Regions from separate parts of the Brevibacterium aurantiacum genome, predicted to be linked through region 1. Evidence: riboswitches for the same ligand, from Rfam matches in the RefSeq annotation. Region 1 holds a riboswitch; each other region holds the start of a gene.

Region 1 (10,257 bases):
GAGATCAACGTCGAGACGATGTCGGCGGCCGTCATCGACGGAGCCATCGATCTGGGCATCGGTATCAACTATCCGGCCGTGCCCCTGCCGCCCATGCGGGGGCTGAGCTGGAGAACCGTCGCCAGCGAGGACTTCGGCATCGTCGTGCCCGCGGGTGCACCGCGGCTCACACCGCTGGACCTGGCCGAAGCGGATTGGATCCTGCCGCCGGCCGAAGAGCTCTTCGGGCGAGCGATGCGACTGGCCACCTCGGCGCTGGGCATTGCCGCCAAGGAGACCCACATCGTCACCGACACCGCGGTCGCGCTCGCCCTGGCCGGGACGGGACTCGGCCTGACGCTGGCGACTCCGATCATGATGTCCCTGGGCGGGCCTGACGTCGATCTGCATCCCATCGCCGAGGCGGGCGGCCGGGAGATCATCGTGCTGACCTCCCCGGACCCGGCAGATCCGGTCGCCGCCGTCGCCGAGGTGGTGGCCGAGGTCTTTCGTCCTAGGATGGGGCCATGAGCTTCGATCATCAGTGGAACCGCATCCGTGAGACCAACCCCGACCACTCCGCGAACTACGCCGAGAGGTGGCGCAATCTGGCTGCCTCCGGTCACGACATCGGGGGAGAGGCGCGGTTCGTCAATGCGATGGCACCGCGCGGGGCACGCATCCTCGACGCCGGCTGCGGAACCGGTCGGGCCGGTGGTCTGCTCATCAATGAGGGCCACACCGTCTACGGTGTCGATCTCGACGAGTTCCTCATCTCTGTCGCCGAGGAGGACTTCCCGAGCGGTGAATGGCACACCGGCGACTTGGCCGAATTCGATTTCGCTGGCGCAGGCATCAATGACATCGACGTGGCGTTCTGCGCCGGCAACGTCCTGTCCTTCCTCGATCCGGCCTCACGTCGCCAGACCCTGTCGAATATCAAATCGACGCTGAAACCCGGTGGACGCTTCGTCGCCGGCTTCGGAGCCGGCCGCGGCTATGACTTCGCAGACTTCATCGACGATGTGAAGTCGACCGGCATGATCGTCAACCTCAAGCTGGCCACGTGGGAGCTCCACCCCTTCGAACCAGACAGCGGATTCCTCGTCCTCATCGCCGAGCGCGTGTGAGAGATGCGGCGAATGTGATTTGCTGGAACAGACAGAGCCAATTCGAGATGAAGTGAGGTCAGCATGATTTTCATCGTTGTGAAGTATGACGTGAAGCCCGAAAGCGTCGAGAAGTTCCCCGAAGCGGTGCGCACCTTCACCGAGGCGACACGGTCGGAACCGGGCAACCTGTGGTTCGAATGGTCCAAGAGCCTGGAGAAGGACAACGAGTTCGTCCTCGTCGAAGCATTCACCGACGAAGGGGCAGAACCCCACGTCAAGAGCGATCACTTCGCCGCCGGACTCGAAGCCATGCGCCCCCACCTTGCGTCGACGCCGAAGATCATCTCGCGCAAGATCGACGGCGAAGGCTGGGACGAGATGGGCGAACTCCAGATCGACTGATCTGCACCTTCCTCCCACCGCCTGCATTGCGGCGGCCCTGTTGAAATGGGTCTGGGTTGCCTAGACTTCTCCCATGGCAACCAAAGCGATGAATGTGCAGGCGATCGAGAAGGCTCTCGGCGAACCCTGGGTTGACACTCGGGCCCGCCTCGAGGCGGCTGGGGGAGCGTCGGCGAGTCACAAGGAACTCGCCGACGCCCTCTACCCGCAGTTCGACGGGGTCGTTGAGAAGCACGGGTGGTGGGTTCAGGGCGCGGTCGTGGCCTATGAGCAGGAGATCGGCAGACGTGTGCCGGGCCAGCGCGCCGACGGAACCTTCGACGTCGCGGTCTCGCGCACCTTGACCGGTACGCGAAATGATGTCATCACCCGCTTCGCCTTCCTCATCGACGAGGGAACGCTGGCAGGCGTGGCTCTCGACGGTGAGGCGCGCACCTCGACGACTGAGAAGCGTTCCTTCTGGCGGGCGAATCTCGAGGACGGAACCAAGTTCGAGGCCGCGGCCGAACCGAAGGACGAAGGCAGGACGATGCTGGTGCTCACCGCGTCGAAGCTGCCCAGCACCGAGGCCCTCGAGGAGCGGCGAGCCGCGCTCAAGGAGCTCCTCGGGCAGCTCTGAGTATGCGATCGCCTGTGGCTGGCGGGACCTTCAGTGCCTCAGCCGCCGACGATCGGATTCCACGTACCGAACGCATGCGCGGCCACGATCGCGAGAACGCAGACGGCCACTGACACCGTCACAGCCACACCATCCCCGGCGCCGAAGGTCGAGCGCCTGCGCCAGGTCCGTCCGGGACGACCGAACGCCCTGCCCTCCATGGCCATGGCCAAAGTGGTACCGCGTCGGATCGACTGCACCAGCAGCACGAAGATACCGGCGAAGAGACTCCCCGTGCGCCGCACGATCGAACCCCCGGCGAGGCCCCTGGCCCGTCTGGCCATCGCCAAAGTCTGCCATTCGCTGACAAGCAGCCCGAGCAGTCGGCTCGCCGCGAGCACCGAGACGACGACCACCTCGGGCAGGTGCAGCCGCTGGATGAGCACATCCGCGAGGTCACGAGGATCAATGGTGGAGGCCAGGACGATGAGCGGAATAGCCAAGGCCAAGGCACGCAGGAAGATCGCGGCCGCTGCCTCGAGAGAACCCGTCGTCATCAGGACCGGACCGAGGTCGATGACCACCGCACCGGTCTTCTCTGCCAGAATCGCCGTGCCCCACGCCGCCAGAAGTGCGCCGAGAGGCAGGAACCACAGACGCTTGAGTGCAGCTATCAGGTCCAGCCCCGTCGTCGGCAGTGCGAGCAGGCAGAACCCCAGGACGACTCCCGCCGAGACCATGTCGATGCTCAACAGTGTTCCGACCATGAGGATGAGCGCCACAGCGATCTTCGTCAGCGGATTGCACGTGACCAGTGCCGTGGTGCGCACCAAGGGAATGAGCTGGCCGGGATCATGAACCGCGACCTCGGTGCCCGTGGCGACTGTGGCTCGCCCAGCCGGATCGGTGTGTTCGATCGCGTGCTCACGCAATTCGCTCACCTGCCTTCGTCCTCCGACTCAACTCGACCCGCCTGGCCCCGATGGCGTCGAGGAACGCATGGTCGTGGCTGACCGCGACCACGGCGGACCCGCGGGCAAGGACGTCGATGAACTGCTCGACCAGACCGGCCCAGGTCAGGGCATCCTGGCCGAACGTCGGTTCGTCGACGATGAGCACCTGCGGCCGCGGCGCCATCATGGCAGCCACCGACAGGCGACGCTTCTCACCGCCCGAGAGGCCCTGTGGATGGGCCTCGGCGAGCTTCTCAAGTCCCAGCACCTCGAGGAGTTCGGCGACGCGATCGTCGACCTCGGCACTCGACCATCCGGCCAGCCGCGGTCCCAAGGCCAGCTCCTCGGTCACACTCGAGCGCAGGAACTGATGTTCGGGTTCCTGGAACACCATCCCGATGCGAGGAGCCAGAAACGCTGAGGGCCACCGGAAGGGTCGGGCATGCTTGGCACCATCTCGCAGATTACCGACAGCTCTCACCTCTCCCTCGAATTCCCGGATGAGGCCGGCCAGGGTCAGCGCCAAGGTCGACTTGCCGGCCCCGTTGGCGCCGACGATGCCCAGGGCCTCACCGGACCGAACGGACAGATCGAGGCCGGTCGCCGCCGGAACCTTCGCACCGGGGCGAGCCACACTGAGGCACTCGGTCGTCAGCACGACCTCGCCGTCGGGGTGGGGGAGCGGTTCCGCACCAGGCTGCACCGCAGGGTTGGAGGGTCCGGCCGTCTCCGGCACCCAGATCCCACACTCAACCAGCACCTCGGCGAGCGCAGGATCACCGAAGACCGACCTCGGCAGACCCTGGGCAAGCAGGCCCGCTGGGCCGAGGACGATCACGGTGTCCACGTGATCGAGCCACAGTCCGACCCGGTGTTCGACGATGACCATCGTCGCCGAGGTAGCCGCCTGGGTCTCGAGGACAGCATCCCGAACGGAGGCGGCGGAATCCGGATCGATATTGGCCGTCGGCTCATCGAGGATGATCACCTGCGGTGCCATCGCGTGGATTCCTGCCAGCGCCAGACGCTGCTTCTGTCCTCCGGACAGTGCAGCGGTGGGATGGTCGTGGGGGAGACCCAGGCCCATTGCCGCAAGGGAAGTTGGAATGCGAGCGGCGATGACGTCGGCGGGCAGGCCCAGATTCTCCATGCCGAAGGCGACATCATCACCGACCCGGGAGAAGATCACCTGCGAATCGGGGTCCTGGAGGACCAGCCCGGTCTCACCTCGGCGCGGATCCGGTGGACGGTCACCGATGAGAAGCTGACCATCTGCCTCACCCGACTCGGCAGGCAGAACTCCGGCGATCGCATGCAGGAGGGTGGTCTTACCTGCCCCGGACGGGCCGAGCAGAAGCACCTTCTCACCTGCTGCGATGTCCAGATCGAGGGGACCGACCGCGGGTTCATCACGGTCGGCATGGCGCCACGAGAACCCGCGGGCGCGAATCGGCAGGGCCATCAGCGCGCTCGGCCGGAGGCGAAGGCGCTCAGGGCCCCGGTCTTCGCGATCGCCCGGTAGGCGAACCAGGCGCCGATGCCGGAGATGACGATGCCGGAGATGATCGCGCACACGGCATAGGCAGCCTGGTAGCCGAACTGCCATTCGGCGTTGTACATGATGTTCTCGCTCACGGACATGAACGCGGCGGCCAGCAGCCCGGCCAAGCTCGTGACCCACAGGGTGAACCTGCGATAGCCGAAGGCCGCGAAGATGAGTTCGGCGCCGAGGCCTTGGACGAGTCCGGAGAGCAGAACGGTGGCTCCGAAGTGAGAGCCCAGCACCGCCTCGACGATGGCGGCGATCATTTCGCACAGCAGAGCGGCACCGGGTTTGCGGATAATGGCACCGGCCAGAGGGCCGGCGAGGACCCAGAGGCCGGCGATGAGGCCGATCGATGGAGGGAAGGCCTGGAACCCGAGTTCGAGGACCTTCCAGCTCAGGGCCAGGACCCAGAAGATGAGTCCGACGCCGATTCCCAGCACGGCGGTGACAACGTAGTCGACGACCCGCCACTGCTTCGTCGCCGGTACCTGGGAATAGTGGGGCGCGGTCTTCACAGCGGAATCCGGCGCAGTCATTTCTGGCATAGTGCCTCCTCATATCAAGGAGGGGTAGAAGAGTCTCGACTTCCTTCGGCGGTGCTAGCCGCATCAGGTTCGAGGGTCTGCAGCTTCATCTGCACTCTCAGCGCCCCTTTCGGCGCTCCCCTGTCGTGAGAACCACTGTACCCCAGTCGACGCGCAGAGCTCGTTACGGAAAGTTCACCTGCCGTTGACTCGGCGGTCGCACGTCGGCGGCGGAGCTTTCATTACCGACGGGTAAGAATATTCGGGTGAAAGCACAACACCTGAGATCTCCGATGAGTATTCTGTCCGTTTCGGCACTGCTGGCGGCTCTCGTCGCAGTACCTGTCCCTGCGCATGCCGGGCTCACACCTGCCGAGCCCACGCAATCGCCCTCGACCTCGCCCTCGACGCAGCCAGAGGCGGACGAGGAGTCCGCGATCTCCGATGTGGTGCTGCAGGTCGGGGCGGATGAGAGCTCTCGCAACCTGTCATGGATGAGCGAGAACTCCGGTGACGGCGAGGTCCGCTGGGCTAAAACCTCGGAGCTTGAGGGCTCGGCTCTGCCCGAGGATGCCCATAGCGCCGAGACCAGCGACTCGGGCCTGTCGACCGATCTCAAGCGCCACTACAATCATGCGAGCATGACCGGTCTGGAGCCGGACACCGAATACTCCTACCAGGTCGGCAGCGAAGAGGATGGCTACTCAGCCGTGGCGCAGTTCGACACGGGTGGTTCCGGCGGCGACAGCGAATTCCTTGTCTTCGGTGACCCGCAGGTCGGGGCCGGCGGCGGGCAGCCCGATGACGCGACTGGTTGGGACAGGACCTTGAACTCGGGGCTGGAGACCGCGCAGGATCCGCGGTTCTTCTTCTCACTGGGCGATCAGGTGAACTCAGCAGGTGACCAGGGGCAGTACGAGCAGTACCTGGCTCCGGAGGCGACTCAGGAAGTTCCGCAGGCGACGACGATCGGCAACCATGATGTCGCTTCGAAGTCCTATGAGCAGCACTTCAACCGCCCGAACGTGAGCAGCGACCACGGTGAAGGCGGACTCGTTGCGTCCGGCGGTGACTACTGGTTCATCGATTCGGGGGTTCTGTTCATCAATATCAACTCGAATGACTCCGACACCGACGAGCATGCGGAGTTCATCGATGAGGTCGTGGCCGAGCACGGGGACGAGGCGCGCTGGACGGTCCTCGGGTTCCACCATTCCATCTATTCGACCGCGACCCACAACAGCGACCTCGACGTGAAGCGGCTGCGTGAGGCGATTCCACCGGTGGCTGCGCGCAACGACATCGATCTCGTGGTGTCCGGTCACGACCACATCTACAACCGGACCTTCCTCATGGATGCCGAAGGCAAGAAGGTCGAGTCTTCCGATGCCGGTCTCGAGCAGGAGAAGGAGGAAGGGCAGACGATGTACCTGACTCTGACCTCGTCCTCGGGATCGAAATTCTACGACTATGTTCCGGGTCTGGATTGGGAGGCCAAGAGCGTCCACAACGACATCCCCGCCTTCACCCGAGTGCGGGTCAGCGACGAAGCGCTGCGCGCGACGACCTACGAGGTCCCAGCAGAAGGCGCGCAGCAGGCTGAAGCACAGGCGGCGTCCGAGCAGATCGACGATGTCGAGATCACCCGCTCCGGCGATGACGCACCCGAGCCGGGAACCGACGCCGGAGCAGACGCTGACGCAGAAGACGCTGCAGCAAGCTCCGACGGTTCCTCGGCAGACGCCGACAGTGCTTCGGCGGACGCGGATGGTGCTTCAGCCGAAGCGGACAGCGTGTCAGCTGAAGCCGACGGCGCGTCACCGGAGGCCGACGGCACTGATTCAAGCGACGGCTCGAACAGTGCGGATGCGGGCACCAGCTCGGACGGAGCTGAGTCCGACTCGGACTCGGACTCGGAACGTGCCGATTCTGACGCTGCGACTGCCGGCACGACTGACAACGACGGCACGACTGAGGCTGAAGGTGCGACTGACAACGACGGCACAACCGAATCCGACGGCGCAGACGCGAACGCCGCCTCCGCTGCCCCCGCCGACTCCGGCACAACCTCGGCGAACTCAGATTCAGCTGCGGACGGCGGCGATCTGCCGCGCACCGGTACTCAGCTCGGACTGCCGATCGGCCTCGGTGCGGGCGCAGTCATCATCGGGGCCGTGCTGCTGCTCGTGTCCAAACGTCGCCGCAGCCTGCGCTGACGCAGCCGGCGCTGAGCCACTCTGCGCTGACGCGCTCGGCTCAGCTCGGAACGACCATGACCGGGCCATCGGCATGATGGAGGACTCCGCGTGACACCGAACCCAGAAGTGCACTTCTGACTGCTCCTCGCCCGCGAGTGCCGAGGACGGTCAGCTGTGCGGTCTTCGTGGCCTCGAGGAGTTCCTCGACAGGGTCGCCGATGGGCACCTCGGCACTCACCGGCAGATCGGGGAACTGCTGGGCCACTGCCGCGACTTCGGCCTCGAGCGCTGTCTCGAGTTGCTTCTTCCTCCGTCCGGAGACCTCGGCGCTCAGTTCCAGTTCGGGGTACCAGTAGAGCCACTCGTCTCCGGCTGGGAGGACGGAGACGATGTCGAGGGCGGCACTTCGCGAGTTGGCCACCTCGGCGGCGGTGAACATCGCCAGACGCCCGGCGTCTGAGCCGTCGACTGCGACGACCACGCGAGCACCGTCCGGCTCCGTGCGGTGGTCCGGGACGACGATCGTCGGGCAGTGGGAATGGGCGGGCAGTGCCGTAGACACCGAGCCGAGAATTCGGCCCATGAATCCGCCTCGGCCCCTGGCTCCCACGACCACGGTCCGGGCGTGGGCGCTCAGGTCCCTCAGCACACCGGCCGCGTCGCCCTGATCTGCCCGGTAGGAGACCTTGCCCGCATGGTCTCGCAGGAGTCCGGCTGCCTCGCCGAGGCGCTTCTCGACCGCCCGAAGTGCCGCTTCCTCCTCGTTCTCCTCCGGCATGGAGGCGATGTTCGGATAGATCATCGCGGGAACGGTATACGCGGCGACGACGGTGAGAGGGGCTTTGCGACGCGTGGCCTCGGCTGCACCGTATTCGAGGGCGCGCGCGGCGAGTTCGGAGCCGTCGTAGCCGACGAGGATTCCGAGGTTGGTCGATGTCTGGTCAGCGGAGCGGTTCTCGGCAGTCATGGCAGACCTCCCGTGGGGGCCGACTGTACCCGGACGAGGACGATGGCCCCCGTCATCAGAACCGTCCTCGTGGACTCAGTCTACCAAGGTTCTTCTACGGAGTGTAGAAAAATCTTCAGATCGCGAAGCCCATATGAGCCAGAGCGTAGCGGAGGATGTGCTCCTGGCCGTGGCACATCTCGCCGACGATGTCGGAGCGCAGAGTCTCCTCCGGTGTCAGCCAATCGAGACTCAGCGCATCCGCACGAGGGGTGCACTCGCCGCGGACTTCGAGGATGAAGCACATCGAGATCGCATGTTGGCGGGGGTCGTGGAGGAGCGACGATCCTTCGGTGGGAAAGTACTCGGCGATGTGGAACGGTGCGATCGCAGGCGGGATGACCGGCAGCGCCATCGGTCCGAGATCATTCTCCGCATGGCGCATCAGCGCCGAGCGGATGCTCTCGTGGAAGCGGATTCGCCCGCCGACGACCTCTCGCCCGAGCGTTCCGTCGTCCAGGCTGCGCAGCAGGAGGCCGATTCGCTCGACGTCTCCCGATTCGCCCACTCGCACGGGGATCGCATTGACATAGGGGATCGGCAGTCGCCGTCGCAGCTGGGCGAACTCGGCATCGTCGAACCAGTTCTCGTCGAAGTCCAGAGCAGTGCGCGTCATGGGTCAATTGTGGCACAGTTCACTGGCGGCCCAGCCTGGCAGGCGACAGTGACGCAGGTCACTGCTGTTGGTATTATCGGCAGCATGGTCTTCGCGAATGCAGGCGCCCTTGGGGTTCGACCCGGACAGCGTGACGCCCTGGTTGAGCATCTGACCGCGCGCAGCGATCATCTGTCTCGCGTCGGCTGTCTCAGCTACGAGGTCGGCGTCAATGATGAACAGCCCGACACCGTCTTCGTCGTCGAGCTGTGGGAGAGTGCCGAGGCGCATCGGGCCTCGCTGGAACTCCCTGAAGTGCAGGCCTCGATTGAGGCCGCCCGCCCCATGCTGTCGGGAGAGTTCGGTGGATTCCACTTCGACGTCGTCGGATCCCCACTCCGTGACTGAGCGTTCCACGACCGAGCGTTCCACAAGTTCTCCACGACTGAGTCCTCGCGCCGGAACTTCCTGGAATCACTGCCTTCCACCGCGACTGCCCGACCGAATTTCGGTAGGCGGGACTGGGTGGTGGGATCGAGGTTCCTTCGGGTAAAGTATCTTGATGTCGAGATAAAATTCTGACCAGACCGTGACAGAGAAGTGACGTAGCCTACAGTTGTGTCAGCCACTCTCAGACCTGAACGGTCAAGGACGTTTGAAGGGGTTAACCATGATCGATCATGAAGTCCGCACGTACAAGAGCTCAGAGAACCTGGCTCGTGAAGACCAACTCGCCTGGAAGATCGCCGAGGTCGCCTCAGACCCGACTCCAGTGGATTCAGAGGTCACCGAAATGGTGATCAACCGCGTCATCGACAACGCCTCGGTAGCCGCAGCCTCGGTGCGCCGCTCGGCCCCGCTGCACGCTCGGGAACAAGCACAGACCCACCCCTACTCACCCGGAGCCACGGTCTTCGGTCTGCCACTTGGTGAGCACTTCTCCCCGGAATGGGCAGCCTGGGCCAACGGAGTCGCCGTTCGCGAACTCGACTTCCATGACACCTTCCTCGCCGCCGAGTACTCACACCCCGGCGACAACATCCCACCTGTCCTCGCAGTCGCCCAGCACAAGGGCATCAGCGGTAAGGACCTCATCAACGGCATCGCCACCGGCTACGAGATCCAGGTCGACCTGGTCAAGGGAATGTGCCTGCACGAGCACAAGATCGACCACGTCGCCCACCTCGGCCCATCGGCAGCAGCCGGCATCGGCGCCATGCTCGGCCTCGACACCGAGGTCACCTTCCAGGCCATCCAGCAGGCCCTGCACGTGACCACCGCGACCCGCCAGTCCCGCAAGGGCGAGATCTCCTCGTGGAAGGCACACGCTCCCGCGTTCGCCGG
Region 2 (10,257 bases), 610 kb from region 1:
GATACGAGAAGTCAGTGCCTCGGTCGCGACCTTGATCAGGCGCGACCGTGCCTTGCGGGACAGTGGGGTGACGTCGGCTCCGGACATGGCGACACCGTCGAAGCCGACCAGCGACAGAGCGCTGTGTTCGTGGTTCGGGTTGAGCAGCGTGATGTCGAGCCCGAACCGGTCATACCACGGCCGGGTCACCTTGGCGCTCTCCTCGTCCCACCACACATAGAACAGGAACGGCACGTTGATGCCGGCTTCAGAGAAGTAGAACGGTGGTGTGCGCTCCCCCGCGGTGACGTCGAACGGAACGACGTTGCCCTCGATCGGGGCCGGGCAGGTGGCGAAGGCGGTGAATGCGAACGGGTAGTTCACGGCCCGGTTGAAGTCGACGACCAGTGAGCCGTCATGGTTCGGGATGCCCAGGTCGAGGGTTCTCCACGCGGGTGTTGAGACGCCGTTCGTGGAGTCGTGGAAGTCCAGCTGCAGACCGCTGGCCGGGTTGCCTGTGGCCAAGAGCGTCACCTCGCCTGCCTCGCTGGTGAAGGTCACGGTTCCGACTGCAGGGGTCTGGACCTGCAGGTCATCCTGCGCGGTGTTGATCGTGTGCACTTCGGGCTTGTCGAAGGGAGTGAACTTGGCGAGGAATACGAAGTTGGGGTTCGGGTCGAAGACGGGAACTTCGAAGAACTTGCCCAGCAGCGGCGATTTGGAATCACGCACCCGGATCCCGATTCGGCCGGCACGGTCGATGAGTTCGTAGAGCACACTGCCGACGGTGAACCACTGGAGGGACCCACCGGTGGGCAGCTTCGCGCTGAATCCGTTCTCTTCCACGCGCACCTCCGGCCCTGAGATCTCTGGGATCTTCGGCAGGACCGTGGTGTCGCTCAGCACCGAAGCCGAGCTGGAAGGAGACGCATCATTGGTGTTCGGGCCCGCCTCGGCGGACTTGCTCATGAGGTCGAAGGTCGCGGCAGCAGGACCGGCTTTGGTCCCGGGTTCAAGGGCCACGCTGACCCAGCCATCGTCATCAATGGTGAAGGTACCGGGAGCCTCGGGCCAGGTCGTCGTCTCTTCGAGCCAGTGCAGACCGGACACGCTGAGCCAGCCGAAGGGAGTCGCCAGTGCCGAGTTCCTAGAATCCCTCCAGGTGTTCCATTCGGTCACGAACTGGTTCACTTCGAACACTCCTTGCATTGCGTTACTTCTCGGCGCTGGTACTCGGGCGATGGACGACGAAGTCCGAGCGGTCGATGGCTCCTGTGACACTGGCCCCTCCCCCGCCGCCGTGTCGACGCGGATTCGAGAACCAATGCCCTTGTGGCCAAAGCTACCGCAAACGATAGGCTGTGGAAATGAGTACATCGCCCGTGAGATCACGTACGAAAACCCAGGTCGCAGCCGATCTGACAGACTTCATCAGTTCTTCTCCCAGCTCCTATCATGCCACCGCGACGGCGGCTGCACGATTGGAGGCCGCAGGTTTCTGCCGACTCAATGAGCGCAAGGTCTGGTCTCTCGAGCCAGGTCAGGGCCACTATGTCATTCGCGACGGTGCGATCATCGCATGGCGGACTCCAGCAGGCAAAGCCGATGCCGCCGAGACTGACGCGAGTGAACAGTCCGATAACTCGGGTGGACGCCTCACCACGATTCCCGGCTTCCGCGTTTTCGGTTCTCACACGGACTCCCCAGCCTTCAAACTCAAGCCCGGCGATGAGTTCACCACCGAGGGAACCCGCCAGATCGGCGTCGAGATCTACGGCGGCCCGCTGCTCAATTCGTGGCTCGACCGGGAACTGGCACTGGCCGGGCAGCTCAGTCTCGCCGACGGCTCCGTCATCCTCGCTCAGACCCCGCCGATCGCGCGCATCCCGCAGCTGGCCATCCACCTCGACCGGCAGGTCAATGACGGTCTGACGTTGGACAAGCAGCGCCACACCACTCCGATCATCGGCCTGGCAGATTTGGCCGAAGCCGATGTCATCGAGATCCTCGCCGCCTCCGCCGAGGTGGATCCTGAGCAGGTCGTGGGACACGACGTCTACACGATCCCCGTCCAGTCCCCAGGGCTCTTCGGTGCCCAGGAAGAGTTCTTCGCCGCGCCGAGGTTGGACAACCTGCTCTCCGTCCACGCCGGAGTCAATGCCCTGGTCGACGTCGATGCTGCGTCCTTGGATTCCATCGCGCTCTTCGCCGGATTCGATCATGAGGAGATCGGGTCGAACTCGCGTTCCGGTGCCTGCGGGCCGCTCCTCGCTGACGTCACCGAACGCATCATCGCCTCCCTGTTCCCGGGCTCGACGCGCAGCGAGTACCTGGCTGCACTGGCCTCGTCGATATGCGTATCCTCGGATGCCGGGCATGCCGCCCACCCGAACTATCCGGAACGCCACGACCCTCATGTCCGCCCCCGCCTCGGCGGTGGTCCGCTGCTCAAGCTCAACGCCCAGCAGCGCTATGCCACGGATGCCGTGGGCACCGCGGCCTGGTCACAGGCCTGCGCGGCGGCCGGGGTCGAGTACCAGAACTTCGTGTCGAACAATGCGATGCCCTGCGGGTCGACGATCGGCCCGCTGACCGCGACCCGCCTGGGCATGACCACCGTCGATGTGGGACCGGCACTGTACTCGATGCACTCGGCGCGCGAAATGGTCGCCATCAGCGACGTCGTGGCCCTCGGGGCCGCAGCGACGACCTTCCTGCAGGGCGCGTAGCCGCGCGGCACACCGGCCACTCAGCGTCGATCGGGGCGCTCCGGCCGCGCATCGTCGATCGGGACGCCTCGGCAGCCGGCCGGCCGCGGGGCGGACGCGGGGTGCCTGAGTTGGGTGCCTGAGTTGGGTGCCTCGGCGGCCCAGCGCTTCGCCCGCCGAGCGCCTCGGCCACCGCTCACTTCGCCAGCCGGCCGGACGCTTCGGCAGTCGGAGCCTCGACAGCCGGACCTTTCGGCGAAACGAGTGGTCGCTTCGTGCGAAGAACTGCTCTCGATCATCGCCGCGGTCGAAAAACTCGTCGCCCTTGACGACTTTTTCGACCGCGGCGATGATCGAGTCGCACCGACCCCTCACCGTCGATCGCGACGCACCGAACACTCAGCGTCGATCGCGACGCACCGGCCGCGCATCGTCGATCGGGGCGCCTCGCCCGCTCACTGACAGCGGATTATTCTTAACTGAATTCCCAGGTCAGCGCCTCAGTTCGAGGTGTCTGCGCGGCACTGCGGGTTTGTCCCGGCGCCGCTGGGCGTGATAGAAGTTGCACGACCCCACGGGAGCCTTCTGAAGAGGCTGAGATCAGGCTGAAACCGCCTGAGACCGTAGAACCTGATCCGGTTGATACCGGCGTAGGAAGTGAGGACTGCAGATGACTGCATTCACCCCTGAAACAACCGACCACACCACCGCTGTCTCCTCGGCCGAGGAGCACCCGGACACGTTCTCCACCGAGGAGCACCCAGACGCCTTCTCCACCGAACAGTACGCGACCCACTCGCAGGCGTGGATCGAGGACGCCGAGCACGGAATCCGCGTGCCTGTCACGCGCATCGAACTCGACGACTCGAACTCTCGGCCAAATGAGCCCGTCCACGTCTACCGCACCTCCGGTCCCGGCAGCATCCCTGAGCAGGGTCTGCCTGCGCTGCGCTTCCCCTGGATCGACTCGCGCGTCGACACCGAAACGTATGAGGCGCGCGGACATCTCATCGCCGATGACGGCCGAGCCGCCGTGCGCCGCGGCGCTCCCTCCCAGCAGTGGCAGGGCCGCAAGCCGGTTCCGCGTCGAGCCAAGGCCGGCCGCACGGTGACTCAGATGCACTACGCCCGGCAGGGAATCATCACCCCGGAGATGCGCTTCGTGGCGCTGCGCGAACAGTGCGATGTCGAACTCGTCCGCTCCGAGCTCGCCGCCGGACGCGCGATCATCCCCAACAACATCAACCATCCCGAATCCGAACCGATGATCATCGGCAAGGCCTTCCTCGTCAAGATCAACGCGAACATCGGCAACTCGGCGGTCACCAGCTCCATCGCCGAGGAGGTCACCAAACTCCAGTGGGCCGCGAAGTGGGGTGCCGACACCCTCATGGACCTCTCCACCGGCAACGACATCCACACCACCCGCGAGTGGATCATCCGCAACTCCCCGATCCCCATCGGCACCGTCCCGATCTACCAGGCACTCGAGAAGGTCGACGGCGATGCGAACGCGCTGACCTGGGAGATCTACCGCGACACCGTCATCGAGCAGTGCGAGCAGGGCGTTGACTACATGACCGTCCACGCGGGAGTGCTCCTGCGCTACGTCCCACTCACTGCCGATCGGGTGACGGGCATGGTCTCGCGCGGTGGTTCGATCATGGCCGGCTGGTGCCTGGCCCACCACAAGGAGAACTTCCTCTACACCCACTTCGACGAGCTCTGCGAGATCTTCGCCCAGTACGATGTCGCCTTCTCCCTGGGCGACGGACTACGCCCAGGCTCCATCGCCGACGCCAACGATGCCGCCCAGTTCGCCGAGCTCGACACCTTGGCCGAGCTGACCGAGCGCGCGTGGACCCACGACGTCCAGGTGATGGTCGAAGGGCCCGGGCACATTCCACTCCACCTCGTGCGGGAGAACGTCGAACGCCAGCAGGAACTGTGTCACGGCGCTCCCTTCTACACCTTGGGTCCGCTGGTGACCGACATTGCGCCGGGATACGACCACATCACCTCGGCGATCGGGGCAACAGAGATCGCACGGTACGGCACAGCAATGCTCTGCTATGTCACGCCGAAGGAGCACCTGGGCCTGCCCGACCTCGACGACGTCAAGACCGGAGTCATCACCTACAAGATCGCGGCCCACGCAGCGGATCTCGCGAAGGGCCACCCCGGGGCCGGCGACCGTGATGATGCGTTGTCGAAGGCGCGCTTCGAGTTCCGCTGGCGCGACCAGTTCGCGCTCGGCTTCGACCCGGAGACCGCCGAGGCGTTTCACGACGAGACGCTGCCCGCCGAACCCGCGAAGACCGCACACTTCTGCTCCATGTGCGGACCGAAGTTCTGCTCCATGCGCATCTCCCAGGACATCCGCGACACCTACGGCAGCGCCGAAACCCAGGCCGCGATCGCCGGAATGCAGGACAAAAGCCGCGAGTTCCTCGCCGCGGGAGGGCAGGTCTACCTCCCCGAACCCACCATGGGCCCACCCCAGGGGTGAGGGGAGGGGGTGCCGGGCTGGGGCGACTGTGCTAACAGCTCGATCTACGGAAAACAGCCCAGCTTTGAAACAGGGCTGTTTTCTGTAGATCGAGCCTAAACGGAGGGCACTGCCCCGCGACCCTCCCCACTCCCCTACTTGTTCAGCTCATCCAGGGCGTTCTGCGAACCGGGGTGGAGCGGGATCGGATCGGGCGCCTCGGCGGTGTCGAGGTTGATCTCATCTGCGGCCGCATGGACCTTCACGAGGTCATCCTTCTTGTCGTAGATGAGCGTCGTCAGGGCGCACGCGGTGCCTTCGTCCATGTCGTTGCGGACCATGAGCACGTTGGGGGTGACGATGGTCTTGACCTCGTCCACGCCCTTGTACGTCTCGCCGGGGATCTCGGCCACCTCGTAGACGGGGTTGATCTCCTTCATCGGATCCTCGAGGTCGGAGATGTCGAGGATCTCCACGTCCTTGCCGTTCGAGGTGAACAGGTCGGTGACACCGGCAGTGGGCAGGCCGCCGGACCACACCATGCCGTCGATCGTGCCGTCCTTGAGACTGTCGACGGTCTTGGCCAGGTCGAGACGCTGCTTCGTCACGTCACCGTCTCCCAGTCCGGCGGATTCGATGAGGCGGTTGGCGATGACCTCGGTGCCCGACTTCGGCGAACCGGTGGAGATCGTCTTGCCCTTGAAGTCCTTGATCGACTTGATGTTCGCCGACTTCCGCACGACCACGTGGGTGTAGTTGTCGTAGATGCGCGTCAGCGCCGAGATGTCCTCGGCCTCCTTGAAGTCCGCGTCACCGGAGACCGCGTCGGCGGCGGTGTCGGCGAGGGAGAACGCGATGTCGAAGTCGCCCTTGGCCAGTTGCTGCAGGTTCTGCACGGAGGCACCGGTCTCGGCCGCGGTGGCCTTGAGGTCAGTGTTGTCGGAGATGATCTGCGCCAGACCGCCGCCGAGGACGTAGTACACGCCCGTCGAGTTACCTGTGGCAACCGTGATCTGCCCTGAGGCCGCGGTGCAGTCGCCACCTCCCTCGCCTGCCGGTTTGGCTTCCTGCTTACCGCCGCATGAGCTCAACGCCAGCACCGCGGCAACGGCTGATGCCGTGATTGTGAACATCCTTGTTCGCTTCATGGACTTCGTCCCTTTCTCAGTTGGACTCGGCCAGAGATCCGGTCGAGCGTGTTTCGGTGGATCCGATATCGCTGGTAGTCGCCGAGGTGGTCTTCGGTTTGCGACGCAGCAGCAGGTGGACGATGACGGCGAGGATGAGAGCGGAGAACCCGATCATCATCGACATGGGCTGGAGGTAGAGCAGGGCTCCTGCGGCGATGAAGCACAGGATGCGCTCGGGCCAGCCCGCACGGCGGATGATCCAGCCACCGGCACCGGCGGCAAGTGCGGCCACGGCGAACGCGGAGACGAGCCCGGTCCACACTGCGCCGATGAACCCGCCCTGGGCCACGAGGCTGGCACCTTCGGGGGTGAAGGTGAAGGCCAGCGGGACGAGGAAGGCAGGGATCGCATACTTGCAGGCCTGCCACATCGTTGCGATGACCCGACCGCCGGTGATCGCTGAGGACGCGACGGCCGCGAGAGCCGTCGGGGGTGAGACCTCGGACAGGACCGCGTAGTAGAAGATGAACATCGCGGCGGCGGCCTCGGGGACACCGAGTGAGATCAGCGCCGGGCCGACGATGACCCAGCTGATGATGAACGAGGCCGTCACAGGCACTGCCAGGCCGAGGATGGTCACGGCAACGGCAGCGAAGATGCAGGTGAAGATGAGGACCGCAGTCGGGTCTGTCGACAGTGCCTGCGCACCTTTGATGAGGATGTCGGAGATGACTTGGCCAAGGCCGGTCTTCGTGATCGTTGAGACGATGATGCCCGCGGCCGCACATACGCTGGTGACCGGCAGGACCGAACGGATGCCGGTCGACAGCGCCCCGTAGAAGACGTCCCAGACCGCTTTGAGGATGGTCTTCGGCTCGCCGAGGCGGGAGAGCACGATCTCGATGATGCCGAAGCCGATCCCGACCAAGGTGGCGTAGACGACGGCCTTGAAGGGTGCCATGCCCATGGAGAGGAAGACGACGATGATGCCCAATGAGATGAAGTGGTAGAACCCCTTCTTGAGGATGGGCCACGCGCGCAGGCCTGGGGGCGGCGTGTAGTCGACCTCGATCTTGCGGGAGTCGATCTCGATGGCGAGGAAGATGCCCAGGTAGTACAGGAGGGTCGGGACCACTGCCCAGAGCAGGACGAGACCGTAGGAGACGTTGAGCAGCTCCGCGATGATGAAGGCTGCGGCGCCGAGGGTTGGGGGTGAGAGGATCGCGCCGATGCCGGAGGCGGCGAGCATTCCGCCTGCGTTCTCCTTCGGATACCCGGCCTTCTTCAGCACCGGCCAGGTCACGGCGCCCAGTGAGACCGCTGTGGCTGTGCCGGAGCCGGAGACCGTACCCAGAAGGAAACCGGAGAGTGCGACGGTGCGCCCGGGTGCGGCCTTCGATTTCTTGAATAGGGAGAAGCTGAGGTCGATGAAGAAGCTGGCTGCCCCGGTCTTGTCGAGGACCGCACCGTAGATCGTGAAGAGGACGATGTAGGTGGCAGCGACGTCGAGGGGGATGCCGTAGAAGCCGGAGGCATCGTTGTAGAGGGCGTTGACGATCTGATCGAAGTTCTGGCCGGCGTGGGAGCCTGGCCAACTGACCGGAATATAGGCCCCGTAGTAGCTGTAGAGGAAGAAGACGAGGCAGAAGATCGGCAGGATCAGGCCCGTGGTTCGCCGTGTTGCCTCGAGAACGAGGAGCAGGAGAACTCCGCCCATCATGACGTCGAGTGAGGTCAGCGAACCCTGCCGGTTGAGGAACTCGTTGAAGCCGCCGGAGAAGAAGGGCAGCACCGGGTAGGCACAGGTGAGGAACGTGAGGGCGACGAGGACCCAATCGATGATCGAGGGGTTGTCGTTCGACCGACGCTTCGCCTTGGTTTGGCCGGCCGTCTTGGGGTTGCCAGCTGTCGTGGCGCTGTCGACCGTGCCGGTGCTATCGACAGCCTCGGCAACCTCCGCTGCTTGGTCTGCGACGTCGGTCTTGCGTCCGAATCCTGGCCGATAGCAGATGAAGACGAGCGGTAGGACGAATGCCAGGAACCACATGAGGTAGTACTGGTTGCCCTGGGCCAACGGGAAGAAGACCTGTTTGAGTACGAACAATGACACGACGAAACACACGATCCCCACACCGAGGTCGAGCCTGCGGGTCAGGGTGCGCTGAGGAAGTTCCTCATCGTATTGCGCGATCAGTTCGTCGACGTTCGTCTGCGGAAGCGGATTCGCAGGCGGCGCCTCGGAAGGTCGTCCGGACATCGTTGTCCTTTCAGATGCTCGGGCCGAAAAGCTCAAGCCAATTTGTTCAGGGCCTGTTGTGAACCACCTCACAATATACCGAGCGTCCGCTCGCCTTCTTCTCTCGCGTCCCGACCTGTGGTCATATTGTCGAGATCGTTACCCGCAGTGCCGATAGGTGGGACTAAGCCTTAGTTCTCACGGCAATGCACCCCATCTCGTCGCAGGGCACCCCGACACAGGCCGGGACTCAGCCATTCGAGTTTCACTCTTGCCGACCGAGTGGCCACCCTTTGAGATGGAACGTAGCTTGCCGGATACGGGGGTAAATTGGGGCCATGAATTCTCCGACTCCGGTCTTCGACGCGCACCTGCACATCATCGATCCCAAACATCCCCTGGTTGAGAACAACGGCTACCTGCCGGATCCGTTCACGGTCGAGGACTACCTGATGCGCATCAGCGGCCTGGGCATCGCAGGTGGAGTCGTCGTCGCCGGATCATTCCAAGGTTTCGACCAGTGTTACCTCGTCGATGCCTTGAGCACTCTTGGGCCCGACTTCGTCGGCGTGACCCAGCTTCCGACCGATACCTGCGACGAACGCATCCTCGAACTCGACCGCGACGGAATCAAGGCGCTGCGCTTCAACGTCGCCCGAGGAGGCTCCGCGGTCTTAGACGACATGGAACACATGGCGCGCCGGGTCCATGACCTCGCCGGATGGCACTCTGAGCTCTACATCGATTCCCGCAGCATCGACGACGACCTGGGCGAGCGCATCGCCGGACTGCCTTCGGTGAGCATCGACCATTTCGGCATGCACCGCGACGGACTGCCTGCGCTTCTGCGCTTGGTTGAACGGGGTGTGAAGGTGAAGGCCACAGGTTTCGGTCGTGTCGAACTCGACCCGGCCACCACGATGCGAGCAATCGTCGACGTCGATCCTTCGGCACTCATGGTGGGCACCGACCTGCCATCGACCAGGGCACCTCGACCGTTCGAGAACGCAGACTTCGACATCATCCGAGACACCCTGTCACCCGACGAGCTCACCGCAGTGTTCTGGGACAACGCCGCCAAGTTCTACCTGGGACGCGCACGCGACTGACCCTGCGGCATGCGTGTAGCCGACCCTGGTGAACGCACCCAGCACGGGCTGACTCTTGGCCTGCGTTGACCTCTATCAAGTAGCATTCCACGGATGAACTCCCCACGATCGAATCTTGCATCCACCCTGCACAACCTCGATGGCCGCAGCTACGGAAACTACAAGCAGATCCGCGGCAGCTACGAGTTCGGGCCGGTCACCGTGTTCATCGATCGAGTCCAGGTCGACCCCTTTGCTTCCCCGTCGAAGGTCCGAATCAGGATCAACCGCGCCGAGGCGGGGTTCCCCACTGACATCACCACCGAACGGGCAGATCGCATCGCCGCCTCTGACTTCCTCTTCCGCGTCGGTGATTCGTTCCTGCACCGCAACGACCGGCGCTCGATCATCCTCGGACGTCCGGGCCAAGAAGTTCTTGAGCGCACCAATGTCGTCATCGACGATGACGGCTTCGAAGCTCGCCTGCTCGTCAATCTCCCTGCTCGCGGCCGGCGCATCCTGGGCCATCAGGCAGCCGACATCCTCACCCGCGATGTGCCCGAGCTCGCTCAGGCCATGTTCGTTCACTCCAATCTGCGCGCTGATGGCCTACACGAGCACGTCCAGC
Region 3 (10,257 bases), 370 kb from region 1:
TCTCCGGTCACTGATCGTGAGATCTGTGAGGTGCCGGGCGAGATGTCGGCGTCGGTGAATGATTCGGCCATGACTACGGCACCCAGGCCGATTCCGAATGTCGCCACCCCGATAGCCACCGGGTAGAGGACGCGTTTGCGGCGCAGCTTCTGCCACCACGTCTTCGGTTCCTCGTTGGCCGCCTCGGTGGCATCGGGTGATGGGTGCTGCGCTGACGGAACGTCGACGGTCGTGGCTGCGTCCGCCTCGTCGCTCAGGCTCCCGAAGGTGCTGGTGGCGTGGGATCGCTGAGTCTTGGCACCGAGTGACTTCGCCTTCACTGCCGGAGCGAGCTTCGTGCCGACTTCTCTGATCTTCTCTTTGCCCTTGTCGAGGCTGCTGGTGTAGAGCGTCACCGCGAGTCCGGTGATGATGCTCGCGACCCCTGCACCGACGACCGTTCCGGCCACGCCCAGCTGCCCGCCGATGACCGAGGAGGTGGCTGCTGCTGCGGCACCGGCGACGAGCTGGGTCGCCGAGACCCTGTTGGCGCTCTTCTCCTTCTTTTCCTTCTCAACGACTTCGTCCTTCGCAGTCGATTCGTCGACGGCTGTGGTGTTCTCCTGCATCATCCGAGTCGCCGACTCGGTCGACGTAGTTGGCACCGGCGCTTCTTCGCGTCGGATCGGATTCGGTGGCATCACCGGTGTGGTCACAAGCGAGGTCGCCGTCGGTGCCGACTGGGTGTTTCTGGCATGTGTGGCGGCGAGTTCTTCGGTGATCAGAGGCAGGGTCTGAGACGCCTGCGCGGCCGCTGTGCATTCTTGCTCATTCAGTCTGCCTGACTCATGCTGATTCGACACCAAAATACCTCCGATGACTGGTCTCTGAGTCCAGTATCGGCTGGCTGTTTTCGGGGTTCCTGACCCTCCTCTTCGAAGGCTGGGACAACGCTGTGAGAAGACGGCCACTCTGTGGTCGCTGACCTGCGATGATACCGACCTGTGTGACGCACAGGACAGGCGCTTTGCAGGATATTCGCAGGTCCAAAACGGGCGCCCACGACGCCCCGTTTTTCAGTGCAGAATGGCCACGCCGAGGTGGCCCGGAAGTACGTTCGTCTGCTCGAGTTCCAGCAGCTGGAATTTCGGGTATCCGGGGCCCGATTCCAAGGTGACTGCGAACAGCGCCGAACCGGTGAATTGTGTCGTCATCTGTAGGGCATTTTGTTCCGAGGTGGCCTGGTCATCCGTCTCGACCATGAGGTTGAGCGCGAAGCACGGCTCTTCCAGACTGCTGAGGGAGACGTTCTGCTCCCCACGGAATTTCACCGGCGCTGCCGGCGTCACTGAGTGCACCTGTCCATCGATCTCAAGGGCCACCTCGGCGCCGATGGGGAGGAAGGTCCGCGCCAAGCCCGGCAGCGGCGAGAACGCAGCAGGACGGTCCAATCGCGCAATACTCAGGCGCCAGCGTCGAAGGTTCGGGGTCAGAGCCTGGGACTGGATGAGTGAGACGAGCTCGGTCGCCTCCCCTGCCCCATTGGCCCACGGAACCGGTTCGAGGTCGTCGAAAGAGGTGATCACGTGCATGTGATCACTCTAGTCTCGACTCAGCTCGAGGCTGCTGGTGAGAACGTCAGTTCAGGACGAGACAGAACGGATGGCCTGCCGGGTCGAGGAAGACGCGGAAGGTGTCCCCCGGCTGGTCGACGGCTTTCCCTGCACCGAGTTCGACCACGGCAGCCTCGGCGACGTCGAGGTCATCGACGACGACATCGATGTGCATCTGCTGCGGGTGGGACTGCCCCGGCCAGCTGGGTGCGTGGTAGTCCTCAACCTGCTGGAAGCAGATCGGGGGCCAGGATTCGGATGTGATCTCTGCCCAGGTGCCATCGTCATCGACTCTGACCTGCCAGTCGAGGAGTTTTCCGTAGAATTCCGCGAGTTCACCGGCGTCGGGAGCATCGATGACGATGACGGGCTGCTTTGCGATAGCCATGGTCGTGAGTCTACGCGCCGCCGATGCTAGGCTCGAAACACCACAGGGGAGCGCCAGAAGACTGACGCTGAGAGTGCGCAAGCAGACCCTTCGAACCTGATCCGGTAAGCACCGGCGGAGGAAGTGAGGAGTGACACCGATGAGCGATGTCGACACGAAACACACGATCAGCAGCATTCGGCTGACCCCAGGAGGGCCTGTTGCGGCGCTGAGAGCGGAGGCGTCTTCCGCTTGGGAGGCCGCGGTCGGGCATAGATTCGTCACCGAACTGTTTGCCGGCACGGTCGACGACTCCGTGATGAGGAAGTACCTGATCCAGGATTACCAGTTCTTCGAATCGTTTCTCTCGATGCTCGGCGCATGCGTTGCCTATGGCGATGCCGTAGGGCCGAAGCTGCGGTTTGCCAAACAGCTCGGGTTCCTCGAAGCCGACGAGGATTCGTATTTCCTCACGGCCTTCGCCGAGGTGGGTGTCCCTGCCACCGACTACGCTGACCCCCAGCTGACTGGGCCGACTGAGGGCTTCCGTGACCTCATGTACGAAGCCGTCGACTCGGCGTCCTACGCGGACCTGCTGGTCGTGCTCGTCATCGCCGAATGGCTCTACCTCGATTGGGGCGAGCGCTCGGAACCGATGCCTGTACGCCGAGTCCATTCCGGGTGGATCGAATTGCACCGTGGTGAGGATTTCCGGGCGTGGGTGCAGTTCCTCATCGACGAACTCGAGCGAGTCTTCCCCACTGGCGAGGACGCGGAATCCGCCGCGGTGCGAGACAGGTTGTCGCGCATCTGGCACCGAGCGGTCGAATTGGAGTTGGCCTTCTTCGATGAGGCGTATGTGCAGGGGTGAGATGCCGAACACCAACGGAGACGGCACTCGCGCCGCAGTGCTCTGCCGACTGCTCTCGCAAGTGCGAGAGTCCGCTGCCGGTGGGCGCAGCCTCGTGGCCATTGACGGCCTCGATGGAGCGGACAAGAGCGTCCTCGCCGAGGAATTGGTCCAACTGGCAGCCCAGGACGGGCTTCGCCCGGTTGCGTCGCTGAGCATCGACGGATTCCACCATCCCCGCTCGGTCAGATACACCAATGGTCGTGGGCCCGATTCCTTCTACCGGGACTCTTATGACTACGAAGCCTTCATCCGATCCGTCGTCATTCCGTTCAGACAGGGAGCATCGGTGGTTCCATCGTTCTGGGATGTTGATGCCGACGTGACCGTTTTACCCGCACAGCTCGACCTGCCGCAGAACTGTGTCCTCCTCGTGGATGGGATCTTTCTCCACCGGCCCGAACTTCGCGATCTGTGGGATGCGAGCGTGTGGGTGCAGGTTCCTTTTACGGTCTCAGTACCCCGGGGAAACGAACGAATCCCCGGCACATATGATTCGGACCCCGAGTCACAGTCCAACCACCGTTATGTCGGCGGCCAGCGTCTCTATCTCGCAGAATGCTCGCCGTGGAAGTCGGCAACGTGGATTTTCGACAACGAAGATCTCGAGCTCCCCACCCTGCGGCGACTCTCTGAGGAGTCAGCGGGGAACCCAAGGACCGAGAACACAGTTGCCGAGGACTAGGAGACAGCCAACCAAAGCGTGTCAGTCCCCTCCCCTAGACTGAGCCCATGAGCAATGCTGAGGTAGATGCCGTTGTCGTCGGATCCGGGCCCAATGGCATGGCCGCCGCGGTCACCATGGCTCGGGCGGGCCTGTCCGTGCAGGTGTATGAGGCCCAGTCGACCATCGGCGGCGGCGCCCGCACCCTTGACCTGGGACTGGCCCCCGGCATCACCCATGACATCTGCTCGGCCGTGCACCCGCTGGCGATCTCGAGCCCGTTCTTCGTCGACTTCGACCTGCGCGCCCGGGGCCTCGAGTTCACCACCCCCGAGGTCTCCTACGCTCAACCGCTCGACAATCAGCCAGCCGCGCTGGCCTTCCACGATCTCGAGACCACGGTCGACCACCTCGGCGCGGCCGGTCCCGAATGGCGGCGTTTCTTCGCCCCACTGCTCGAGCGCGTCGATGATGCGATCTGGCTGTCGCTGGGCGACAAGCGCTCCATCCCGGAGACGCTGCGCGACGTTCCCGGTATCGCCAATGTGGTGAAGTTCGGGCTGCGGCTGCTGACCCAGGCCAGCCCGGCCTGGAACATTCCGCTGTCCCATGAGACGTCTCAATCCCTGTTCACCGGTGTCGCCGCCCACGCGATCGGCGGGCTGCCATCCATGGGCACAGCCGCCACGGCCACAATGCTCTCGACCATTGCCCACGCCGGCGGCTGGCCCTCCCCTGTCGGCGGTTCGCAGGCGATCATCGATGCCATGGTCGCCGACCTCGAAGCACACGGCGGTTCGGTGACGACGAATGCGCGCATCGATCACGTCTCCGATATGCCGGCGGCTCGCGCGTACCTCCTCGACACCTCGGCGCTCAATGCCGCACAGATCTTCTCCGGTCTCATCCCGGCCAAGGTCGACAGGTCGCTGCGCAGCTTCAAGCAGGGCAACGCCGCGGCCAAGGTCGACTTCGTCCTAAACGGACCCGTGCCCTGGGCCGATCCCAACATCAACCGGGCCGGCACCATCCACGTCGGTGGTACCCGGGCGCAGATGGCCGCCGCCGAGGCGGACGTGATCGCCGGACGCATGCCCGCTCACCCGGTCAGCCTGGTCTCCGATCCCACTGTGTTCGACCCATCGCGCGAGGTGGGCGGCCTGCGCCCATTGTGGACGTATGCTCATGTCCCCTTCGACTGCCCTCTCGATCCGGCCCAGTACATCATCGATCAGATCGAACGCTTCGCCCCCGGTTTCCGCGACACCATCGTCACGTACAACTCGATTCCCGCATCAGAGATGGCCGGGCACAACCAGAACTACATCGGCGGCGACATCGCCACCGGGCTCGTCTCCTTCTACCGGATGATGGCCCGCCCACGCACCAGCTGGGACAACTACGGCCTCGGCGTCCCCGGTGCCTACCTGTGTTCGGCCGCGACCCCACCCGCACCCGGCGTGCACGGCATGAACGGCTGGTTCGCGGCTCAGCGAGCGCTGAAGACGCAGTTCGGCATCACCGAGGCCCCGAGCCTGGCTCCCTGAGGATCTGCCGTCGGCGGCGCGAATGCCTCCGCCACACACCATTGGCCACAGCGACCGCCACGACGACGAGGCCGGCACCAAGTGCCTGGCCCACGGTGAGCTGCTCGCCGAGGATCAGCGCCGCGAGGACGAGGGCGAGCACGGGTTGGATGAGCAGCAGGCTCGCCGTCATCGACGGCACCAGCCGGACGCTTCCCCGATTGATGAGCAGCCAGGCCACCACCTGCCCCAGCAGGGCCAGAGCGATGAGGTACATCCACGCGCTTGGGCCGATCCCGGTGAGATGGAGGCCGCCGGTGAACTGGGCGATGACCGCCGATGTCACCGCCGCCGAGGCGGTCGCCCAGGCTAGCGGCTGAATCGTCCCCTCGGCCTTGCGCCTCGTCCCTCGTCGGGTGAGGAACATGTACACGCCGTATCCGATCCCGGCGATGAGGGCGAGAACTGTGCCGAGTACGGCGTTGTCCCCCACCTCGGCCAGGGTCACGATCCCGCCCACCAGGCCGACGCCGATGAGCATCAACGGCAGGGAGATGAGGAACCGAACACTCACACGCTCACGATCGACGAGCAGCGCGAGCAATGGCAGGACGATGACCTGGACATTGACGAGCACGGTCGAGACGCCGGCACCCACGAGGTAGATCGACGCCGTCCACGCAATGTAGTCGATGCCCAGCGCAACTCCGGCCGCAATCGCCCAGAGGATGCCCGATCGCGAAAAACCGCCGTGACGCCGACGTTCAAGAAGCGCCAACGGGATGAGTGCAATGACGGCGATCGCGCACCGCAGCACGGCGGTCGTCGCCGCATCCACGCCCGCGAGCTTGACTAGGATCGCTGAGATCGACAGGCACAGCGCACCCGCGAGCACCGCCGAAGCGGCGAGTGCTGTGGGTGCCTCCGGCGCTGGAGCGACCCTGGGTTTGACGGTCATATGCTGACCGTATGCCCGCGGCTGCGATTTGGCACTACCTCAGCCGCGTTTCGTCGGCTACCCGCGTTCGCCCCCGGTCCGGCTCGGTGACGATCGTTGATGATCTCGCTCAGATGTGCTCGCGGAGTATCCCGCCCAGCCGGGTGAGGGCATCGACCATCTCCTCGTCAGACTGACCCGAGTAACTGAACCGGGCATAGTTGCTGCGTTGTTCGGCCGGGAAGAACGATCCTCCGGGCACGTAGGCGACTCCGGCTTCGGGCAGGGCATGTTCGGCCATGAACGCCTCCGCATCGAAGCCTTCGGGGAAGGTCACCCAGGTGAAAAGCCCGCCTTCAGGAGTGGTCACAGCCACCTCGGCGGGGAAATGCTCGGCCATCGACGAGAGCATGAGATCGCGCTTGGCGCGGTAGACGGCACGGGCGCGTTCAATGTGGGCGTCGATGTCGAAGGACTCTAAGAACCTGGTCGTGGCGGTCATGTTCAGGGTCGACGACTGCGTGTCGGCAGCGAGCTTGAGCAGGCCCAGTTTGTCGAGGATCTCCGGTGCCGCGCTCACCCACCCCAGGCGCACGCCTGGGGCGAGGATCTTGGAGAAACTGCCGAGGTGGATGACCCGGTTCTCCGTGTCCAGCGAGCGCAGCGTCGGCAGCTGCTGACCTTCGAACCGGAGTTCGCGGTAGGGCGAATCCTCGAGGATGAGGACGTCGTATTCGTTGGCTAGCTCGATCAGGCGTCGGCGCCGCTCGAGGCTGAGCGTGACTCCCGTCGGATTCTGGAAGTCGGGGATGACGTAGATGAACTTGACGTTCTCCGTTGACCGCAATGTTGCTTCGAGGGCGTCGACGTCCATGCCTTCGGAGTCCATGTCGACGGCGGCGTACTCGGGCTGGCAGGGGTTAAAGGCGATGAGGGCACCGAGGAACGTCGGGTTCTCCGTGACGATGACGTCGCCGGGATTGATGAGGAGTTTCGCCACGAGGTCGAGCCCCTGCTGGGCTCCCTGCAGGACGAGCACGTCGTCGGCATCGGTTGCCGCACCCTGGTTCGACATGCGCTTGGCGATCTGCGCGCGCAGTCCAGGCAGCCCCACAGAGGCGGTGTATTGGAGAGCCGTCGCGCCTTCGTTTGCGAGGACGTCGGCGAAGACCTGCTGGAGTTCTGCGACGGGGAACAGACTCGGATCCGGGTAGCCACCGCCGAATGACGTGATCGCAGGGTCATCACCATATTTCAGCAGCTCACGGATGGCGGACGGCTGGACCCGAGCGATGCGATCGGCGAACTTCGATGACACTTCTTCTCCCTTGAGAACTGACTGCGAGCATCCGGTCGTCGTGATTGGCTCCCGCGACTCACAGGTGGTGGTGAGGTGATCGTAGCGCCGAAACATTCGCACGGTGAACGGTGTCCGTTTGGCGGTTCACCGGTCAGCACGTCCCCGCGGGGACGTCGGGGCTGGGCTCGTCGACGTCGGCCTCGTCTTCGGCGTCTGCAGGAACCACCTCGGCGAGAATCTTCGGTCCCTTCGCAGCCCGCATCCCCGCGCCGAGGACGCCGATGATGACGAGCGCCGCCCCGCACAGCTCACCGAACGACACTGTCTCGCCGAGGAAGAACCAGGCGGCACTCATGCCCACGATCGGCACCAGCATCGAGAACGGAGCAACGACTCCGGCAGGATTGCGCGACATCAACCATGACCAGATGCCGGAACCGAGGATTGTGGCGATGACAACCGTGTAGACGAGGCCAGCGATGCCCAACCAACCGGTCGGGGTCAGCAGCGTCGTCAGAGAGTGGCCGATCGTGCTCGGGCCCTCGACGAAGAGGGAGAGGATGAGCATCGGCACCGGCGGGATGACGGACATCCACATCGTGAATTTCACCGGCTCGACCGAGTGGGCCTGTCGGTTGCAGATGTTGCCGATCGCCCAGCCCAGGCCACCGGCGAGGGTGAGGAGGAACGGTAGGAAGCTCGCGCTCGAATCGAGGCGCTGCCAGCCGACGACACCCAGACCGGCCATGGCCACGATGAGGAATGCCATCTGCGATCCCCGGACCCGCTCGCGCAGGAACGTCATTCCCAGCAGCACCGTGAACGGCCCCGAGGCCTGAAGCACGAGGGAAGCAAGTCCTGCCGGCATACCCGCCGCCATCGCCCAATAGAGGAAGAGGAACTGCAGGAGGCCGAATCCGAGTCCATAGCCTACGATCCACCGGAACTTCACGTCCGGCTTCGGGATGAAGAGCAGAGCGGGTAGCGCGAGCACGGCGAAGCGCAGGGCGACGAGGAAGAAGGGCGGGAACTGATCGAGGGAGAGATCGATTGCGAGGAAATTCAGTCCCCACATGACAGCCACCGAGGCGGCGAGAAGACAGTGCTTGAACGACATGACTCCATTGTTCTGCGCACTGACAGTTAACACAATCGAATTATTCTACACAGACCTTGTAGCTGAACTTCATTCTTGTAGCATGGGCGCATGGATCCCCGGCACCTCGAGCTGCTGCGCCAACTCGACGAACGCGGAAGCGTCACGGCTGTCGCCGAAGCCACGTTTCGCACGCCTTCAGCGGTGTCCCAGCAGCTCAAGCAGGCAACCAGGGAGGTCGGACATCGTCTCGTCGAACCTGCCGGTCGCAGTCTCAAACTCACGCCTGCCGGGCGACTCCTGGCTGCCGGAGGGCAGGACGTGGCCTCGGCACTTGCCCGCGTGGAAGCGGACTGGGAGGACTACCTCGGCGAGGCCTCCGGGGAAGTCCGGATTGCCGGATTGCCCAGCGCACTGACCTACTTGGTGCCCCCTGCGCTCCGGCAGCTGCGAGAGACGAGCCCGAAGATCACCCTGCGCACCGTCGACGTGGACCTGGCCGAACACGAGTTCGCGGGCCTGACCTCCGACGTCGACATCGTCGTCGCCCACAGCCTCATCTCCGAACGACCCGCGGGGACCAACGGGCTGAGCGTCGAGTCCCTGGCGACCGAACCCATCGACGTCGCGGTCGCAGATTCCCACCCACTGGCAGGTCGGGATGAGCTCACGCCTGCTGACCTCGTCGACGTTCAGTGGATCAGTGTGCCCCACGGTTTCCCCTTCGCCACGATTCTGACGTCGATAGAACATGTCACCGGACGCGAGCTCGAGGTCACTCAGCGCATCCGGGACAACCGACTCATCGAGGCGATCATGTCCTCGAGTGACCAAGTCGCCCTGCTGCCGCGATTCACGACCCCGAAGGGCGCCGGGCTCACGCTTCTCCCGTTGAAGGGGGTAGCGACCACGCGGTGGGTTGTGGCGGTCATGGCCCCCGACACCGCCGAACGCGCAGCCGTCAAACGTGTCCTCGACGCCCTGCGGCAAGACACTTAGCGCGTCACTGGGGACCGGTCAGCGAGTCGCTGCGAACCGCTTCGGCACGAGCTTCTCCAGGGGCAGGAACGCCGCCCAGCAGATGACGGTCGGGAGGAAGTGGATGCCCAGGGCGATGTAGGTCATGAGGTGGAAGAGCATGAAGAAGATGACGGCACCGTAGAGCCACTTGCCCTTGAAGAACAGCACGATCGGCGAGAGGAACTCGAAGACGAGAGTTGCCCACTGCCCGGCGATGAGAAGACCCGGCATCTCGAGGAACGGCTTCGACCATTCGGCACCGCGGCGCATCAGCGCCCAGATGATCACAGCCCCGTTGGCCCAGTGGGTGATGTTGCCCGAGGCGATCCACTTCATCACCACCGAGTAGAAGTAGGTGAGGACGACGGAGATCTGCACGACCCGCAGTGCCCACCCTGCCTTCGCCGAGGTGGCTCCCACATCGCGGAACCGTGCGATTCCGACCGTCGGCAGCACCACGACGGCGATGACGAGTGCCATGTGGTCGTGGGCGACGTAGCCGTAGCCCTGCGTGTAGAACATCCACAGCCCGAAGGTGATCGCCACGGCCCAGCCGCTGATGCGTTGGAGGATTCCGGCGGCCGCCAGCAGTGAGAAGACGATGATCGCGGCCAACAGAATCTGTGCGCCGAGGACGCTGACGGGTGGGATGTGGAGGAATCTGGCCAGCCACAGGGGCTGATAGAGCTCGGGAGTCCAGCCGTGCGGGATGACGTCGGCGGAGATGGTGAGCACGTCGATGATGACGAAGATGTAGACGATGACGCGGAATACCGCGACCCGAGCCAGCGGGAGCTGGGGCGTGAACCAGGCGATGACACGGTTGCCGGCTTTCACCTCGGCGG

What was found. A riboswitch is a leader RNA that binds a small molecule or an ion and turns the genes downstream of it on or off. The one in region 1 is predicted to bind thiamine pyrophosphate.
Region 2: another riboswitch for thiamine pyrophosphate. It lies ahead of thiC (phosphomethylpyrimidine synthase ThiC); the one in region 1 lies ahead of CXR25_RS04975 (ECF transporter S component).
Region 3: another riboswitch for thiamine pyrophosphate. It lies ahead of CXR25_RS03290 (TenA family protein); the one in region 1 lies ahead of CXR25_RS04975 (ECF transporter S component).

The regions. Positions count from the first base shown of each region.
Region 1 is NZ_CP025333.1:1,088,525-1,098,781, forward strand. It holds gene CXR25_RS04945 (LysR family transcriptional regulator) at 1-510, shown strand, start outside; gene CXR25_RS04950 (class I SAM-dependent methyltransferase) at 507-1,109, shown strand; gene CXR25_RS04955 (putative quinol monooxygenase) at 1,173-1,493, shown strand; gene CXR25_RS04960 (hypothetical protein) at 1,567-2,112, shown strand; gene CXR25_RS04965 (energy-coupling factor transporter transmembrane component T family protein) at 2,151-3,032, opposite strand; gene CXR25_RS04970 (ABC transporter ATP-binding protein) at 3,016-4,506, opposite strand; gene CXR25_RS04975 (ECF transporter S component) at 4,506-5,126, opposite strand; TPP riboswitch at 5,159-5,267, opposite strand; gene CXR25_RS04980 (purple acid phosphatase family protein) at 5,408-7,330, shown strand; gene CXR25_RS04985 (universal stress protein) at 7,371-8,279, opposite strand; gene CXR25_RS04990 (DUF4916 domain-containing protein) at 8,395-8,934, opposite strand; gene CXR25_RS04995 (putative quinol monooxygenase) at 9,019-9,321, shown strand; gene CXR25_RS05000 (MmgE/PrpD family protein) at 9,584-10,257, shown strand, end outside.
Region 2 is NZ_CP025333.1:476,992-487,248, reverse strand. It holds gene CXR25_RS02190 (DUF1684 domain-containing protein) at 1-1,170, opposite strand, end outside; gene CXR25_RS02185 (M18 family aminopeptidase) at 1,347-2,708, shown strand; gene CXR25_RS18750 (hypothetical protein) at 2,952-3,149, shown strand; TPP riboswitch at 3,253-3,362, shown strand; gene thiC (phosphomethylpyrimidine synthase ThiC) at 3,358-5,196, shown strand; gene CXR25_RS02170 (TAXI family TRAP transporter solute-binding subunit) at 5,331-6,323, opposite strand; gene CXR25_RS02165 (TRAP transporter permease) at 6,340-8,562, opposite strand; gene CXR25_RS02160 (amidohydrolase family protein) at 8,880-9,650, shown strand; gene CXR25_RS02155 (ABC-ATPase domain-containing protein) at 9,744-10,257, shown strand, end outside.
Region 3 is NZ_CP025333.1:717,220-727,476, reverse strand. It holds gene CXR25_RS03305 (hypothetical protein) at 1-842, opposite strand, end outside; gene CXR25_RS03300 (HutD family protein) at 1,056-1,571, opposite strand; gene CXR25_RS03295 (VOC family protein) at 1,618-1,980, opposite strand; TPP riboswitch at 2,015-2,120, shown strand; gene CXR25_RS03290 (TenA family protein) at 2,120-2,830, shown strand; gene CXR25_RS03285 (nucleoside/nucleotide kinase family protein) at 2,832-3,554, shown strand; gene CXR25_RS03280 (phytoene desaturase family protein) at 3,602-5,080, shown strand; gene CXR25_RS03275 (DMT family transporter) at 5,052-6,017, opposite strand; gene CXR25_RS03270 (aminotransferase-like domain-containing protein) at 6,127-7,314, opposite strand; gene CXR25_RS03265 (EamA family transporter) at 7,448-8,413, opposite strand; gene CXR25_RS03260 (LysR family transcriptional regulator) at 8,504-9,391, shown strand; gene CXR25_RS03255 (hypothetical protein) at 9,410-10,257, opposite strand, start outside.